Linked DNA regions of Sphaerotilus montanus. The protein of the gene in region 3 interacts with the protein of the main gene of each other region in a pairwise test. Links are inferred from orthologs where the notes say so. Each region holds a gene or a part of one and is shown on either strand. Other genes may lie near its edges.

Evidence for each region. The genes of interacting proteins can lie anywhere in the genome.
Region 1: the proteins of BDD16_RS17490 (region 3) and ctaD interact in binary tests that used the Escherichia coli proteins (3 or more experiments, as listed by UniProt). The link is inferred for Sphaerotilus montanus from one-to-one orthologs.
Region 2: the proteins of BDD16_RS17490 (region 3) and dnaE interact in binary tests that used the Escherichia coli proteins (3 or more experiments, as listed by UniProt). The link is inferred for Sphaerotilus montanus from one-to-one orthologs.

The regions. Positions count from the first base shown.
Region 1 is NZ_JACCFH010000001.1:2,452,589-2,456,346, reverse strand. What follows is about bases 1-2,914. They hold ctaD (cytochrome c oxidase subunit I), read left to right. Parts: upstream 1-594; coding sequence 595-2,235; downstream 2,236-2,914. Other genes in these bases: BDD16_RS11070 (cytochrome c oxidase assembly protein), read left to right, coding at 2,375-2,914; BDD16_RS22810 (cytochrome oxidase small assembly protein), read left to right, coding at 2,256-2,378; coxB (cytochrome c oxidase subunit II), read left to right, coding at 1-564. Also shown: more of BDD16_RS11070, read left to right, coding at 2,915-2,998; BDD16_RS11065 (DUF2970 domain-containing protein), read left to right, coding at 2,995-3,231; BDD16_RS11060 (cytochrome c oxidase subunit 3), read left to right, coding at 3,292-3,758. UniProt on the Escherichia coli protein: Cytochrome bo(3) ubiquinol oxidase is the terminal enzyme in the aerobic respiratory chain of E.coli that predominates when cells are grown at high aeration.
Region 2 is NZ_JACCFH010000001.1:2,756,073-2,761,060, forward strand. What follows is about bases 845-4,988. They hold dnaE (DNA polymerase III subunit alpha), read right to left. Parts: upstream 4,624-4,988; coding sequence 1,045-4,623; downstream 845-1,044. Other genes in these bases: BDD16_RS12555 (PEP-CTERM sorting domain-containing protein), read right to left, coding at 845-946; BDD16_RS12565 (tubulin-like doman-containing protein), read left to right, coding at 4,874-4,988. Outside these bases: BDD16_RS12550 (TIGR03862 family flavoprotein), read left to right, coding at 1-273; more of BDD16_RS12555, read right to left, coding at 290-844. UniProt on the Escherichia coli protein: DNA polymerase III is a complex, multichain enzyme responsible for most of the replicative synthesis in bacteria. This DNA polymerase also exhibits 3' to 5' exonuclease activity. The alpha chain is the DNA polymerase catalytic subunit.
Region 3 is NZ_JACCFH010000001.1:3,840,751-3,845,240, forward strand. Bases 771-3,572 are described here. They hold BDD16_RS17490 (pyridoxal phosphate-dependent aminotransferase), read right to left. Parts: upstream 2,862-3,572; coding sequence 1,680-2,861; downstream 771-1,679. Other genes in these bases: BDD16_RS17480 (histidine phosphatase family protein), read right to left, coding at 771-774; BDD16_RS17485 (oxepin-CoA hydrolase, alternative type), read right to left, coding at 804-1,592; BDD16_RS17495 (CysB family HTH-type transcriptional regulator), read right to left, coding at 2,914-3,572. In the rest of the region: BDD16_RS17475 (Crp/Fnr family transcriptional regulator), read right to left, coding at 1-31; more of BDD16_RS17480, read right to left, coding at 67-770; more of BDD16_RS17495, read right to left, coding at 3,573-3,879; BDD16_RS17500 (sirohydrochlorin chelatase), read right to left, coding at 3,876-4,244; LPS export ABC transporter permease LptG, read right to left, coding at 4,261-4,490. UniProt on the Escherichia coli protein: Shows aminotransferase activity with methionine and histidine as substrates, and to a lesser extent also with phenylalanine.

The DNA.
Region 1 (3,758 bases), 1.4 Mb from region 3 along the record:
GCCAATGACGTCATCCACGCCTGGATGATTCCGGCCTTCGGTGTCAAGCAGGACGCGATCCCCGGTTTCGTGCGCGACACCTGGTTCCGTGCAGAACGCACCGGCGATTTCTACGGCCAGTGCGCCGAGTTGTGCGGCAAGGAACATGCCTACATGCCGATCCACGTCAAGGTCGTGACCGACGCGGAATACACCACCTGGGTGGCCGGCGAGAAGAAGAAGCTCGCCGCCCTGGCCGACGATCCGGCCAAGGAATGGAAGCTGCCCGACCTGATCGCCCGCGGCGAGAAGGTCTACGCCAACAACTGCGCCGCCTGCCACCAGGCCAACGGCAAGGGTGCCGGCCCGATCAAGCCGCTCGACGCCTCGCCGGTCGTGCTCGACGCCGACAAGGGCAAGCAGATCGCGGTGCTGCTGCATGGCCAGAACAATGGTGCGATGCCGGCATGGAAACAGCTCTCGGACACCGAGATCGCCGCCGTGATCACGTACACCAAGAACAGCTGGTCCAACAAGACCGAGCAGATCGTCCAGCCGGCCGAAGTGGTCGCTGCCCGCAAGTAACCAAGACGACACACCAGAGGATCACTACCCATGAGCGCAGTTCTCCATCCGGGCGGTCACGGTCACGGGCATGACGACCATGCCCATGACGACCACCACCACGCTCCCCACGGCTGGCGTCGCTGGGTCTTCGCGACCAACCACAAGGACATCGGCACGCTGTACATGCTGTTCGCCTTCACGATGCTGATGATCGGCGGCGTGCTGGCGCTGCTGATCCGACTGGAGCTGTTCCAGCCGGGTCTGCAATTCGTGAACCCCGAGCTGTTCAACCAGTTCACCACGATGCACGGGCTGATCATGGTGTTCGGCGCGATCATGCCGGCCTTCGTCGGCTTCGCGAACTGGATGATCCCGCTGCAGATCGGCGCCGGCGACATGGCCTTCGCGCGGATGAACAACTTCAGCTTCTGGCTGATGATCCCCGCCGCGATCATGCTGGTGGCGAGCTTCTTCATGCCCGGCGGTGCCCCCGCTGCCGGCTGGACGCTCTATGCGCCGCTGACGCTGCAGATGGGCCCGTCGATGGATGCCGGCATCTTCGCGATGCACATCCTGGGCGCCTCGTCGATCATGGGCTCGATCAACATCGTCGTCACCATCCTGAACATGCGCGCTCCCGGCATGACGCTGATGAAGATGCCGATGTTCGTCTGGACCTGGCTGATCACCGCCTACCTGCTGATCGCGGTCATGCCCGTGCTGGCCGGTGCGATCACCATGACGCTGACGGACCGCCACTTCGGCACCAGCTTCTTCAACCCCGCCGGCGGCGGTGATCCGATCATGTACCAGCACGTGTTCTGGTTCTTCGGTCACCCCGAGGTCTACATCATGATCCTGCCGGCCTTCGGCATCGTCAGCCAGATCATCCCGGCCTTCGCCCGCAAGCGCCTGTTCGGTTATGCGTCGATGGTGTACGCCACCGCGTCGATCGCCATCCTGTCGTTCATCGTGTGGGCCCACCACATGTACACGACCGGCATGCCGCTGACGGGCCAGCTGTTCTTCATGTACGCGACGATGCTGATCTCGGTGCCGACCGGCGTGAAGGTGTTCAACTGGATCGCGACGATGTGGCGCGGCTCGATGACCTTCGAAACCCCGATGCTGTGGGCCGTGGGGTTCATCTTCGTGTTCACGATGGGCGGCTTCACCGGCCTGATCCTCTCGATGGCCCCGATCGACATCAACCTGCAGGACACCTACTACGTCGTGGCGCACTTCCACTACGTGCTGGTGGCCGGCTCGCTGTTCGCGATGTTCGCCGGCGTGTACTACTGGGGTCCGAAGTGGACCGGCGTGATGTACTCGGAAGGCCGCGGCAAGTTCCACTTCTGGGGCTCGCTGGTGACCTTCAACATCACCTTCTTCCCGATGCACTTCCTGGGCATGGCCGGCATGCCGCGCCGCTACGCCGACTACCCGCTGCAGTTCGCCGACTTCAACATGATCGCGTCGATCGGCGCGCTCGGTTTCGGTCTGATGCAGGTCTACTTCTTCCTGTTCGTCGTCGTCCCGATGATGCGCGGCAAGGGTGCCAAGGCCCCGCAGAAGCCGTGGGAAGCCGCCGAAGGCCTGGAGTGGGAAGTGCCGTCGCCGGCCCCGTTCCACACCTTCGAGACCCCGCCCACGCTGGACGTCACCGCCACCAAGGTGCTGAAGTTCTGATCGACCAAGGACAACCCGCCATGAACAACGAAGAAAAACGACGCAGCAACGTGCGACTCGGGCTGATCCTGGCCACGGTGGCGCTGGTGTTCTTCGTCGGGTTCATGGCCCGGGTGGTGCTGCTCTCGGGAGCCCACCCGTGAGCGACACGCCGAAGGACGCCCGCCTGCAGCGCGACAACAAGCGCATGCTGGGCAAGCTGTGTGTCATCGCCACGGTGATGTTCGGCTTCGGCTACGCGCTGGTGCCGATGTACGAATCGATCTGCGAGGCGCTGGGGATCAACATCCTCAGCCGCAGCGAGCTGCTGGTCAGCGGCAGGTCCGGGCCGGGCACCTTCAACACCCAGGTCGATACCAGCCGCACCATCACGGTCGAGTTCGATGCCAACGCGCGCGGCCCGTGGGACTTCAAGCCCGCACAGTCCTCCGTCCAGGTCCATCCCGGCGCAGTGACCACGGTGATGTACGAGTTCCGCAACGTCCAGAACCGCACGATGTCGGCACAAGCCATCCCCAGCTATGCCCCGAAGCAGGCCATGGCGCACTTCAACAAGCTGGAGTGCTTCTGCTTCAACGAGTACACGCTCGCGCCGGGCGAGTCGAAGAAGTGGCCGGTGGTGTTCGTGATCGACCCGAAGCTGTCCAGGGACGTGAACACCATCACCCTGTCCTACACCTTCTTCGAGGTCGGCGCCAAGACCCCGCCCGCGCCGGTCACTGGCGCAGCAACCCAGGTGCTGCCACAGGGAGCCGGTTCATGACCGAGCCGCAGCGCACCTCGGCGAACGACCTGCGCGACGCGGTACGGCGCAAGAGTTCGTTCGCGCAAAGCATGAAGGCCGTGGCCTGGTCCTTCTTCGGCATCCGCCGCGGGGCTGACCACCAGAACGACGTCAACCAGCTCAATCCCGTGCACATCATCCTGGCCGGCCTGCTCAGCGCAGCGCTGTTTGTCGGCCTGCTGGTGCTGCTGGTCCGCTGGATCGCGGGCTGAGCCAGTCTCACAAGACAACACACACCACAACATTCGCGACACGGATTCCAGGAGCAACTCATGTCGGCAACAACCAAAGGCGTGACGCCTTACTACTATGTCCCGGCGCCCTCGCGGCACCCGGTGATGACCTCGATCGGCCTGTTCTTCGTGATCCTGGGCGCAGGCCAGTGGGTCAACGGCCATGGCTGGGGGGCGTACGCGCTGCTGTTCGGCCTGCTGTGGACAGTCTTCGTGCTGCGCCAGTGGTTCGGGGAAGCCGCGGGAGAAGCCGAAGCCGGCATGCTGAGCGACCGCGTCGACGTCTCGCACCGCTGGAGCATGGCCTGGTTCATCTTCTCGGAAGTGATGTTCTTCGCCGCCTTCTTCGGTGCGCTGTACTGGGCCCGCACCCAGTCGGTGCCCAGCCTGGGCAGCCTGGAAAACGCGCTGCTGTGGCCCGACTTCAAGGGCATCTGGCCGAGTTCCGGCGCGGGGGCCACCGGCTCGCCGGCCGGCATCGTCGAGCCGTTCCAGACCATGGGGCC
Region 2 (4,988 bases), 1.1 Mb from region 3 along the record:
GCCGATCCGGCCGCGCTCTCTGGCCGCATCAAGGCGCTGCCGCTGCGCCTGACCGCCCCGCGCCCGATCGACGAGGCGATCAGCAGCGCGGGCGGCGTACGGCTGGAGGCGATGGACGCGGGGCTGATGCTGTCCGCGCTGCCGGGTGTGTTCTGCGCCGGCGAGATGCTCGACTGGGAAGCGCCGACCGGCGGCTACCTGCTGACCGCGTGTTTCGCCAGTGGCCGGGTAGCAGGCCAGGGCGCATTGGCCTTGCTGGCGAACAAGGGCTGAAGGACCGGGCGGGCGGTCAGGCGCGCCGACGGCGCGCCACGGACCCCACCACACCAAGACCCGCCAGCATCAGCGCCATCGAGGCTGGCTCTGGCACGGCGCTGACGTTCATGAAGCTGCCCGCGAGGGGCGTCAGGCCGCCCAGGCCGCCGGCGGTGGTGCCAGAGAAGGAGATGAACTCCGAGGCCGGGTAGCCGCCCGAAAATCCGAAGTAGCCGCCATGCACTTGACCGGCCGCGAGTGCATCCTCGCCGGTGATGTTGACGGGCAATCCGGCGCTGTCTGCCGTGCCGTTCCAGTACAGGAACGCAGCGTGTTCCTCGGTGCCGAAGACGGCGGAAAACTGTCCGATGGCGCTGAGGTTCTGGGTGCTGTTCCAGGTGGCCTCCGACACGTACACCTTGCTCCAGGTGAAATACTCCGACCACGCTTCGGCGTTGGCTGGCGCCGTGGTGCTGACGGCAAAGGCGGTGATGGCCTCTTGCGAGTAGTTGTAGATCCCGTATGACGCCCCCATGCCGAAGCCGTCACTCCAAGCGCATTCCTCGATCGTCACGCCGCTGGCGGATGTGAGCGACGTGCATTCGGATTGCACAGCCAAGGCATGGCTGTGCGTGGAACTCAGGGCCAGCACGGCCAGCAGACTGCTGGAGATCAGAGGGCGGATGTTCATGGGAAACCTCGAAGGGGACTTGTGTGGATGCAGTGAAGAGGGAACTTTTTCACTTTAACCATCCAAGGCCGGCGAACCATCCCCTTGGGCAGAGGGGTTCAAGTGGCGGCTTCGTCGTGGTAGACCATCCGCGCCGCGCCGCGTGTCTGCGCCTTCCACCACGCCAGCGCAGCGTCACTCGGGAAAAAGCGCACCGCGTCGCCGAGGTCCACATCCCCCGTGGCCGTCTCGCGCTGGATGCGCAGCCGCACGTTGACGCCTTGTGGGCGCGTGTCTTCGCCGAACTCGGAGGGCGGCGCCGGGCGCGCCGGGTGCTCGGCCAGCAGCGCGTCGAACGCCGGCAGCGTGTCCGTCACCGGGACGAGCAGGTGCCGCGCCCGCTGGCTGCGCGCCGTGGCGAGGTCGGTGATCTGCTGCACGTTGAAGCGTACGCCGCCGCTGAAGCGGTCCGGCTGCGCCTTGCCGGTGAGGATGAGCAGCTCGTCGTCTTTCAGCAGCGCGAGGTTGGCGTTCAGCAGGTCTTCGGCGACGACCGACTCGACCGCGCCGGTCTTGTCGTCGAGCTTGAAGATCGCCACCTTGCCGCGCTGGCCGTTGACGATGCGCAGGTCGGTGACGATGCCAGCCAGTGTCTGCGGGTCGCGGCTGTCGCTGAGGTCCTCGATGCGGCGGCGGGCGAACTGGCGCACCTCGGCTTCCACCTGGTCGAACAGGTGGCCCGAGAAGTAGTAGCCCAGCGCGACCTTCTCGTGCGTGAGCCGGGTCTTCACGTCCCAGGTCTCGACGACGGGATAGTCCGGCTCGCGGGTCGAGCTGCCGTGGTCGTCGTCCGCGCCACCGAAATCGAACAGGCCGACCTGGTCCGCGTGCGCCGCCTGTGAATCGGCGTATTCGAGCGCGAGGCTGACGCTGGCGAGCAGTTGCGCCCGGCCGTCCAGACCGAGCGGGTGCAGCTTGTCGAAGGCGCCCGCCTTGATCAGCGCCTCGATCACGCGCTTGTTGAGGCTCTTGCGGTCCACACGCGCCGCGAAATCGAACAGCGAGCGGAACGGCCCGCCCTCGGTGCGCGCCCGGATGATGGCCTCGATCGCGCCCTGGCCCGTGCCCTTGACGGCGCCCAGCCCGTAGCGGATCAGCTTGTTGCCCGCCTTGCCCGGCGCCGGCTCGAAGCGGTAGACGCCGAGGTTGATGTCGGGCGCTTCAAACGCGATCCCGAAGTTCTTCATCGCGTCGTCGCGCAACACCTTGAGCTTGTCGGTGTCGTCGAGTTCGATGGTCATGTTGGCCGCGAAGAACTCGGCCGTGTGGTGGACCTTGATCCAGCCGGTGTGGTACGCCAAGAGCGAGTAGGCGGCGGCGTGCGACTTGTTGAAGCCGTAGCCCGCGAACTTCTCCATCAGGTCGAAGACCTCGTCGGCCTTGTCCTGGCTGATGTCCTTCTCGGCCGCGCCCTTGCGGAAGATGGCGCGGTGGGTGGCCATCTCGTCGGCCTTCTTCTTGCCCATCGCGCGGCGCAGCATGTCCGCACCACCCAGCGAGTAGCCGCCCAGCACCTGCGCGGTCTGCATCACCTGTTCCTGGTAGACCATGATCCCGTAGGTCTCGGCGAGCACCTTCTCCACCAGCGGGTGCGGGTACTCGACCACCTCGCGGCCGTGCTTGCGCGCCACGAAGCTGGGGATCAGGTCCATCGGGCCCGGGCGGTACAGGGCGTTCAGCGCGATCAGGTCTTCCAGCCGGCTCGGCTTGGCGTCGCGCAGCATCCGCTGCATCCCGCCCGATTCGAACTGGAACACCGCCTCGGTCAGCCCGTCGGAGAACAGCTTGTAGACGGCCGCATCGTCCAGCGGGATGGTCTCGAAGGCGAAGTCCTTGCGGTGCTCGTGGCGGGTGACGATGAACTCCTTGGCGAGTTCGAGGATCGTCAGCGTCGCCAGCCCCAGGAAGTCGAACTTCACGAGGCCGATCGCCTCCACGTCGTCCTTGTCGTACTGGCTGACCGCGGAGTCGCTGCCGGGCTGCTGGTACTGCGGGCAGAAGTCGGTGATCTTGCCGGGGGCGATCAGCACGCCGCCCGCGTGCATGCCGATGTTGCGCACCATGCCTTCGACGCGCATGGCCAGGCTCAGCAGCTCGGCCACCTCTTCCTCGTTCTTCTCGCGCTCCTCCAGCTCGGGCGCTTCCTTGCGCGCGTAGATGACGCCGCTGTCCGGCTCGTCCGGCACGCGGGCCAGCGTCACCGACTTGCCCGGCGGGGCGGGGATCAGCTTGGCGATCGAGTCCACGTGGCCGTAGCCCATGCCCAGCACGCGGCCGATGTCGCGCAGCGCGGCCTTGGCGGCCATCGTGCCGAAGGTGGCGATCTGGCTCACCGCCGGGCGGCCGTAGCGCTCCTTGACATAGTCGATGACACGGTCGCGGTTGCCTTGGCAGAAGTCGATGTCGAAGTCGGGCATCGACACGCGCTCGGGGTTCAGGAAGCGCTCGAACAGCAGGTTGTATTGCAGCGGGTCGAGGTCGGTGATCGACAGCGCGTAGGCAACCAGCGAGCCGGCGCCGGACCCCCGCCCTGGGCCGACCGGGCAGCCGTTGGCCTTGGCCCAGCGGATGAAGTCCGACACGATCAGGAAGTAGCCGGGGAAGCCCATCTTCAGGATCGTCGTCAGCTCGAATTCCAGCCGCTCGACGTAGCGCGGGCGTTCCGTGTCGCGCCTGGCCACGTTCGGGTAGAGCAGCTTCAGGCGGTCTTCCAGGCCCTCGAAGGAGAGCTGGCGGAAGTAGTCGGCCATCGGCATCGGCGTGCCGTCGGCCAGCAGCGGCGTCGGGAAGTTCGGCAGCTGCGGCTTGCCCAGCACCAGCGTCAGGCTGCAGCGCCGGGCGATCTCTGCCGTGTTCTCCAGCGCGCCGGGCAGGTCGGCGAAGAGGGCAGCCATCTCGGCTTGCGTCTTGAAATGCTGGTCGCGGCTGAAGCGCTTGACCCGCTTCGGGTTGCCGATCGTGTCGCCTTCGGCCACGCAGACACGCGCCTCGTGGGCGTCGAAATCATCGGCTTCCAGGAACTGCACCGGGTGCGTGGCGACCACTGGCAGCTTGAGCTTCGCCGCCAGTGGCACCGTGGCGCGCACGTTGGCTTCGTGGCCGGGCAACTGGGCGCGCTGCACCTCCAGGTAGAAGCGCGTCGGGAACATCGCCGCCAGCCGCTTCGCCAGATCGCGCGCCCGGGGCTGATCCCCCATCGCCAGCGCCTGCCCCACGCAGCCCATCACGCCGCCGGACAGCACGATCAGGCCCTCGCCCAGCTCCTCCAGCCAGGCCCACTTCACCCAGGCCTGGTTGTTGCGCTGCACGTTGGTGATCCAGGCCCTTGAGAGCAGCTCGCACAGGTTCAGGTAGCCCTGCCGGTTCTGCACCAGCAGCAGCAGCCGGGATGGGGGCCGCGCATCGCCCGCGGTGGCCGGGCCTTCGGGTTCGAGCCAGACATCGGTGCCGAGCAGCGGCTGCACGCCCTTCTTGCGGGCGGCGTTGTAGAACTTGATGGCACCGAAGAGATTGGACAGGTCGGTGATGGCCATGGCGGCCTGGCCGTCCTTGGCTGCGGCCTTGACCGCGTCATCGATCCGCAGGGTGCCATCGACGACGGAGTACTCGGTGTGGGTGCGCAGGTGGACGAAGTTCATGCGGGAATTGTAGGCAGCCGTGCCGCCTCCAGATCGCATGTGCTGGATGTGCCGCAAAGTGCCGTTTAACGCGCGCGTCCAGAATTGAGAATATCGCAAAATGACGCCGCTTTCACCCCTCTGTTTCCGGTGCATTCCGGGACCGATCAGGGTAAGTTGATCGGCTGAACGCCCACACCATATGCACACGTCGCTGCCGATTGCGGAACGCAGCGACACGGACGACCTGTATTCAAGGCATGACCATTCAATGAACCATTTGTTTCTCGGGCTCGGGGGAGCCGGTGTCCGGGTCTGGCAGGCGCTGCAGCAGCGTCTGCAGTCCCGGCTGGAAGGAGCGCCGGCCAGCCGCCGGCCAGCCATCG
Region 3 (4,490 bases):
GTTCTTCAGGGGTCAGGACGGGCGTCGTCATGCGGGCAGGGTTCCAGTTCTCAGGTGCTCAGGTGTTCACGTGCGCAGGTACTGCGCGAGCAGCTTTTCCATCGTCGTCTGGCGCTCGCGGTGGTGGAGCCACTGCGAGGGGGACAGGTTCATCGCGCGCACGACCGCGTGGTCGGCGCCGATGTCGAGCACGTTGATGCAGGCCGGTGCCTGCTCGATCCGGCCGAAGAAGGCGCGTGTGCCGGCCAGCGCGCTCGACAGCAAGGCCCGGTTCACGCCGCCGTGCAGCACCAGCAGCGCGCAGTCCCAGTCGTCGCGCGCCAGGAAGCGTGTCCAGGCGGGCAGGCAGCGGTCGAGCAGTTCGCCCACGCTCTCGCCACCCAGGAAGCGGTGCTGCTCCACGGCCTCGCGCGTGGCACCGCCTTCGAAGGCGCCGAGGAAGGCGTCGCGCACCTGGTCCCGCGGCAGATCGGACAGACGGCCGGGGCGGATTTCCTGCAGCGCGGGGTCGGTCTCGATCGTGGTGGTCGAACGCGCCGCGGCGAGTGCACGCTGCGCAGTCTCCACCGTGCGCGGCAGGCCGCTGACCAGCACGCGGTCGAAGGTGACCGCCGATGCGGCGAACAGCGCGCCCGCGGCATCGGCCTGCGCACGGCCGGTGGCGTTGAGCGGCACGGTGTCGGGTGGGACCGGGGTGCCGTCGTCGAGGAAGTAGTCGACGGAGCCGTGGCGCATCAGGTAGAGGCGTCGGCGCGGGAGCGGGGTCTGCGTCATGTCGGGTCGGGGTCCGGGTCCGTGGTCGGTCAGCGGAACTGTGGCGCGCGCTTCTCGCGCCACGCGGCCAGGCCTTCGCCGCCGTTGTCGTGGTTGATGTTGGCGATGAAGGCGTCGCGTTCGCGGTCGAGGTGGGTGGCCAGCGGCAGGGCGGCGGCGTCTGCCGAGAGCCGCTTGACCGAGGCGATCACGTTCGGTGCGAAATGCGCCAGGGATGCGGCCAGCGCCAGGGCTTCATCGAGTGCCTGTCCGGGGTCGGTCAGGCGATTGACCAGCCCCGCGCGGTGGAGGTCCGCCGCGCTGCGCACCTGCGCCAGCCACAGCCACTCCAGCGCCTGCTGGCGCGGCAACAACTGCATCAGCGCCTGCACCGCGCCGCCGTCCGGCGAGGCGCCGATGCGGCCGTAGGCCAGGCCGAAGCGGGCGGTGGTCGAGGCGACGAGCAGGTCACAGGCCAGCGCCAGCGAGCAGCCGGCCCCCGCTGCCGCACCCTCGACCGCGGCGATCACCGGCAGCGGATGCGCCCGCATCGCGGCGATCCAGCCGTGCAGTGCGTCCACGCGGGCCGCCTGCACTTCGGGCTGGCCACGCACGGCGGCGAGCTGGTTCAGGTTGCCGCCGCCGCTGAAGTGGCCGTCCGCGCCGGTCAGCACGATGGCGCGCAGCGTCGGGTCGCGGGCGGCGTCGTCCAGTGCCGCGATCGCGGCCGCGTAAATGGCCGGCGACAGGGCATTGCGGGACGCGGGGTCGCGCAGCGTCAGCACCAGGGTGCTGTCGTGGCGGGAGATTTGCAGTTCGGCGGGCAGGGTCGTGGACATCGCCGAAGATTCTGGCATGGAAAAAAGAACGATCGTTCGTTCTTTTCGTCGCAAACGGTTGCGCCGTGGTCGGTGTTTTCCCTCGGTTCAGCCGAGGCGTGCACGCAGCCGTTCCAGCGCCATCTGCAGCGTTTCATCCCGTTTGGCGAAGCACAGCCGGGCGATCTGCTGGTCGCGCCCGTCCGGGTAGAAGGCCGACAGCGGGATCGCCGCCACGCCCACCTCGCGCGTGAGCCACTCGCAGAACGCGGCTTCGCCGAGGCTGGCGATCTCCGGGGCGAGGCCGCTGTAGTCCACGCTCTGGAAGTAGGTGCCTTCGCAGGGCAGCAGCCGCAGCCCCGTCCCGGCCAGTCCGGCGCGGAACAGGTCGCGCTTGCGCTGGTAGAAGGCGCCAAGCTCCAGGTAGGGCGCCGGATCGGCCATGTAGGCGGCCAGCGCGTGCTGCATCGGCGTGTTGACCGTGAAGACGTTGAACTGGTGGACCTTGCGGAACTCGGCCATCAGCGGCGCGGGTGCGGCGACGAAGCCGACCTTCCAGCCGGTGACGTGGTAGGTCTTGCCGAAGCTGGAGATGAGCACGCTGCGGGCGGCGAGTTCGGGGTGGCTGGCGACGCTGAGGTGGGCGGCGCCGTCGTAGACCATGTGCTCGTAGACCTCGTCGGACAGCAGCAGGATCTCGGTCGGCCGGAGCAGGTCGGCGAGCTGCTGCTGCTCGGCGGCGGTCCAGACGGTGCCGGTCGGGTTGTGCGGGGTGTTGACCAGGATCGCGCGGGTCTTCGGCGTGATCGCGGCGGTGATGGCGGCGAAGTCGGGGCGGAAGGTGCCGGCCGTCAGCGGCACATGCACGGGGGTGGCGCCGGCCAGCACGATGCTCGGCTCGTAGCTGTCGTAGCACGGGTCCAGCACGATGACCTCGTCGCCCGGGTGCACGAGCGCCAGGACGGCGGTGATGATGGCCTGCGTGGCGCCCGCTGTGACTGTGACCTCGGTGGCGGGGTCGTAGCGGTGGCCGTAGAGCGCCTCGACCTTGGCGGCGATGGCCTCGCGCAGCGCAGGGATGCCGGTCATCGGCGGGTACTGGTTGTGGCCGGCGTCCAGCGCGTCCTTGACCGCCTGCATCAGGCGCGGGTCGCCGTCGAAGTCCGGGAAGCCCTGGCCGAGGTTGACCGCGCCGCACTGAGTCGCGAGGGCTGACATCACGGTGAAGATGGTCGTTCCGACTTGCGGCAGGCGGCTGGTGACGGCGGGGGTGCGGGCGGTGGCGGTCATTGGGGTGGCTCGCGTGGGTGCCCGCTTGCGCGGGCATGACGGTGGGGGTGGGTCAGAGTCCGTCGCTGGCGGGTCGGTCGGCGGCGAGGCCGAGCATGGCGCGCTCGATCAGCGGGCGGGTGAGCTGGTCGGAGAGCAGCTCGGCAAAGGTGTAGACGAAGTTGCGCAGGTAGGCGCCGCGCTTGAAGGCGATGCGCGCCACGTTCGGCCCGAACAGGTGCCCGACCGGACGGGCGATCAGGTCACCGCCCGGCGCGCACAGCGGGTCGTCCGCCACCGCCATCTCGGCGACGATGCCCACGCCCAGCCCGAGCCGCACGTAGGTCTTGATCACGTCCGAGTCGATGGCCTCCAGCACGAAGTTCGGCTTCAGCTGGCGCTGCTCGAAGGCGGCGTCGATCTTGGACCGCCCGGTGAAGGACGGGTGGTAGCTGATCAGCGGCTCGGCGGCGATCTGCTCCAGCGTCAGCCGCTCGACACGCGCCAGCGGGTGCGCCGCCGGCACGACCACGACATGGCGCCACTCGTAGCAGGGCAGCGTGACCAGATCGTCGTACTGCGTCAGGCGCTCGGTGGCCATGCCGATCTCGGCCGAGTCGTCGAGGATCATCTGCGCGACCTGCTCGGGCGTGCCCTGGTGCAGGCTGACCGCGACCTTGGGGTAGCGGGTGCGCAAGGCGGCCACGGGGGTCGGCAGCACGTAGCGGGCCTGGGTGTGGGTCGCGGCGATGGAGAGCGTGCCGGCCTCCTGGCGCGAGTAGTCCTCGCCGATGCGCCGCAGGTTGGCGACCTCGCGCATGATGATCTCGATCGAGGTCAGCACCTGGCGGCCCGGCTCGGTGACGCGGCGCAGGCGCTTGCCGTGGCGGGCGAAGATGTCCACGCCCAGCTCTTCCTCCAGCTCCAGGATGGCCTTGGAGATGCCCGGCTGCGAGGTGTGCAGGGCCTTGGCGGTCTCGGTGAGGTTGAGGTTGCGGCGCGCCGCCTCCTGCACGAAGCGGAACTGGTGCAGGTTCATGCCGGCAGCAGCGTCAGCGCCGCGCGGGCGATGGCCAGCGTCACGGCGTCCAGCTCGCCGATCGCAGCCGTCGTGGCGATCTCCACGCCGGGGAAGTGCGCACGGGCGCTGTCGAGCAGCAGCGGCAGGTCGCGCCGGACATGGCCGCCCGCGCCGAGGAACAGCGGCACCACCGTGACGGCGGTGCAGCCCTGCGCGGCCAGCTCGGCCACGCCGGCTTCGAGGTTGGGCGTCATCAGCTCCAGGAAGGCGAGGGCGACGGGGCGCCCGCCGGATTCCTGGCGCATGTGCGCGGCGATCGTGTGGAAGGGGGTGGCCCAGGCAGGGTCGCGGGCGCCGTGGGCGAAGAGGAGGATGCCGTGCATGGGGAGGGTTCCTGGTTCAGCGGTAGCGCACCAGCCAGCTGAAGGCGCCGAGCGACATCAGCAGGTACAGCACGCTGGGGAGACTGGCCGCCAGCCACGGCGTCCATTGGTGGAGCAGCCCGAGGTGGCCGGTGACGTTGTTGAGCAGCACGAAGCTGATGCCCAGCAGGATGCCGCCGAACACCTTGAGCGAGAGGCCGCCGGAGCGGGCGTGCAGGTAGGCGAAGGGCAGCGCCAGTGCCATCA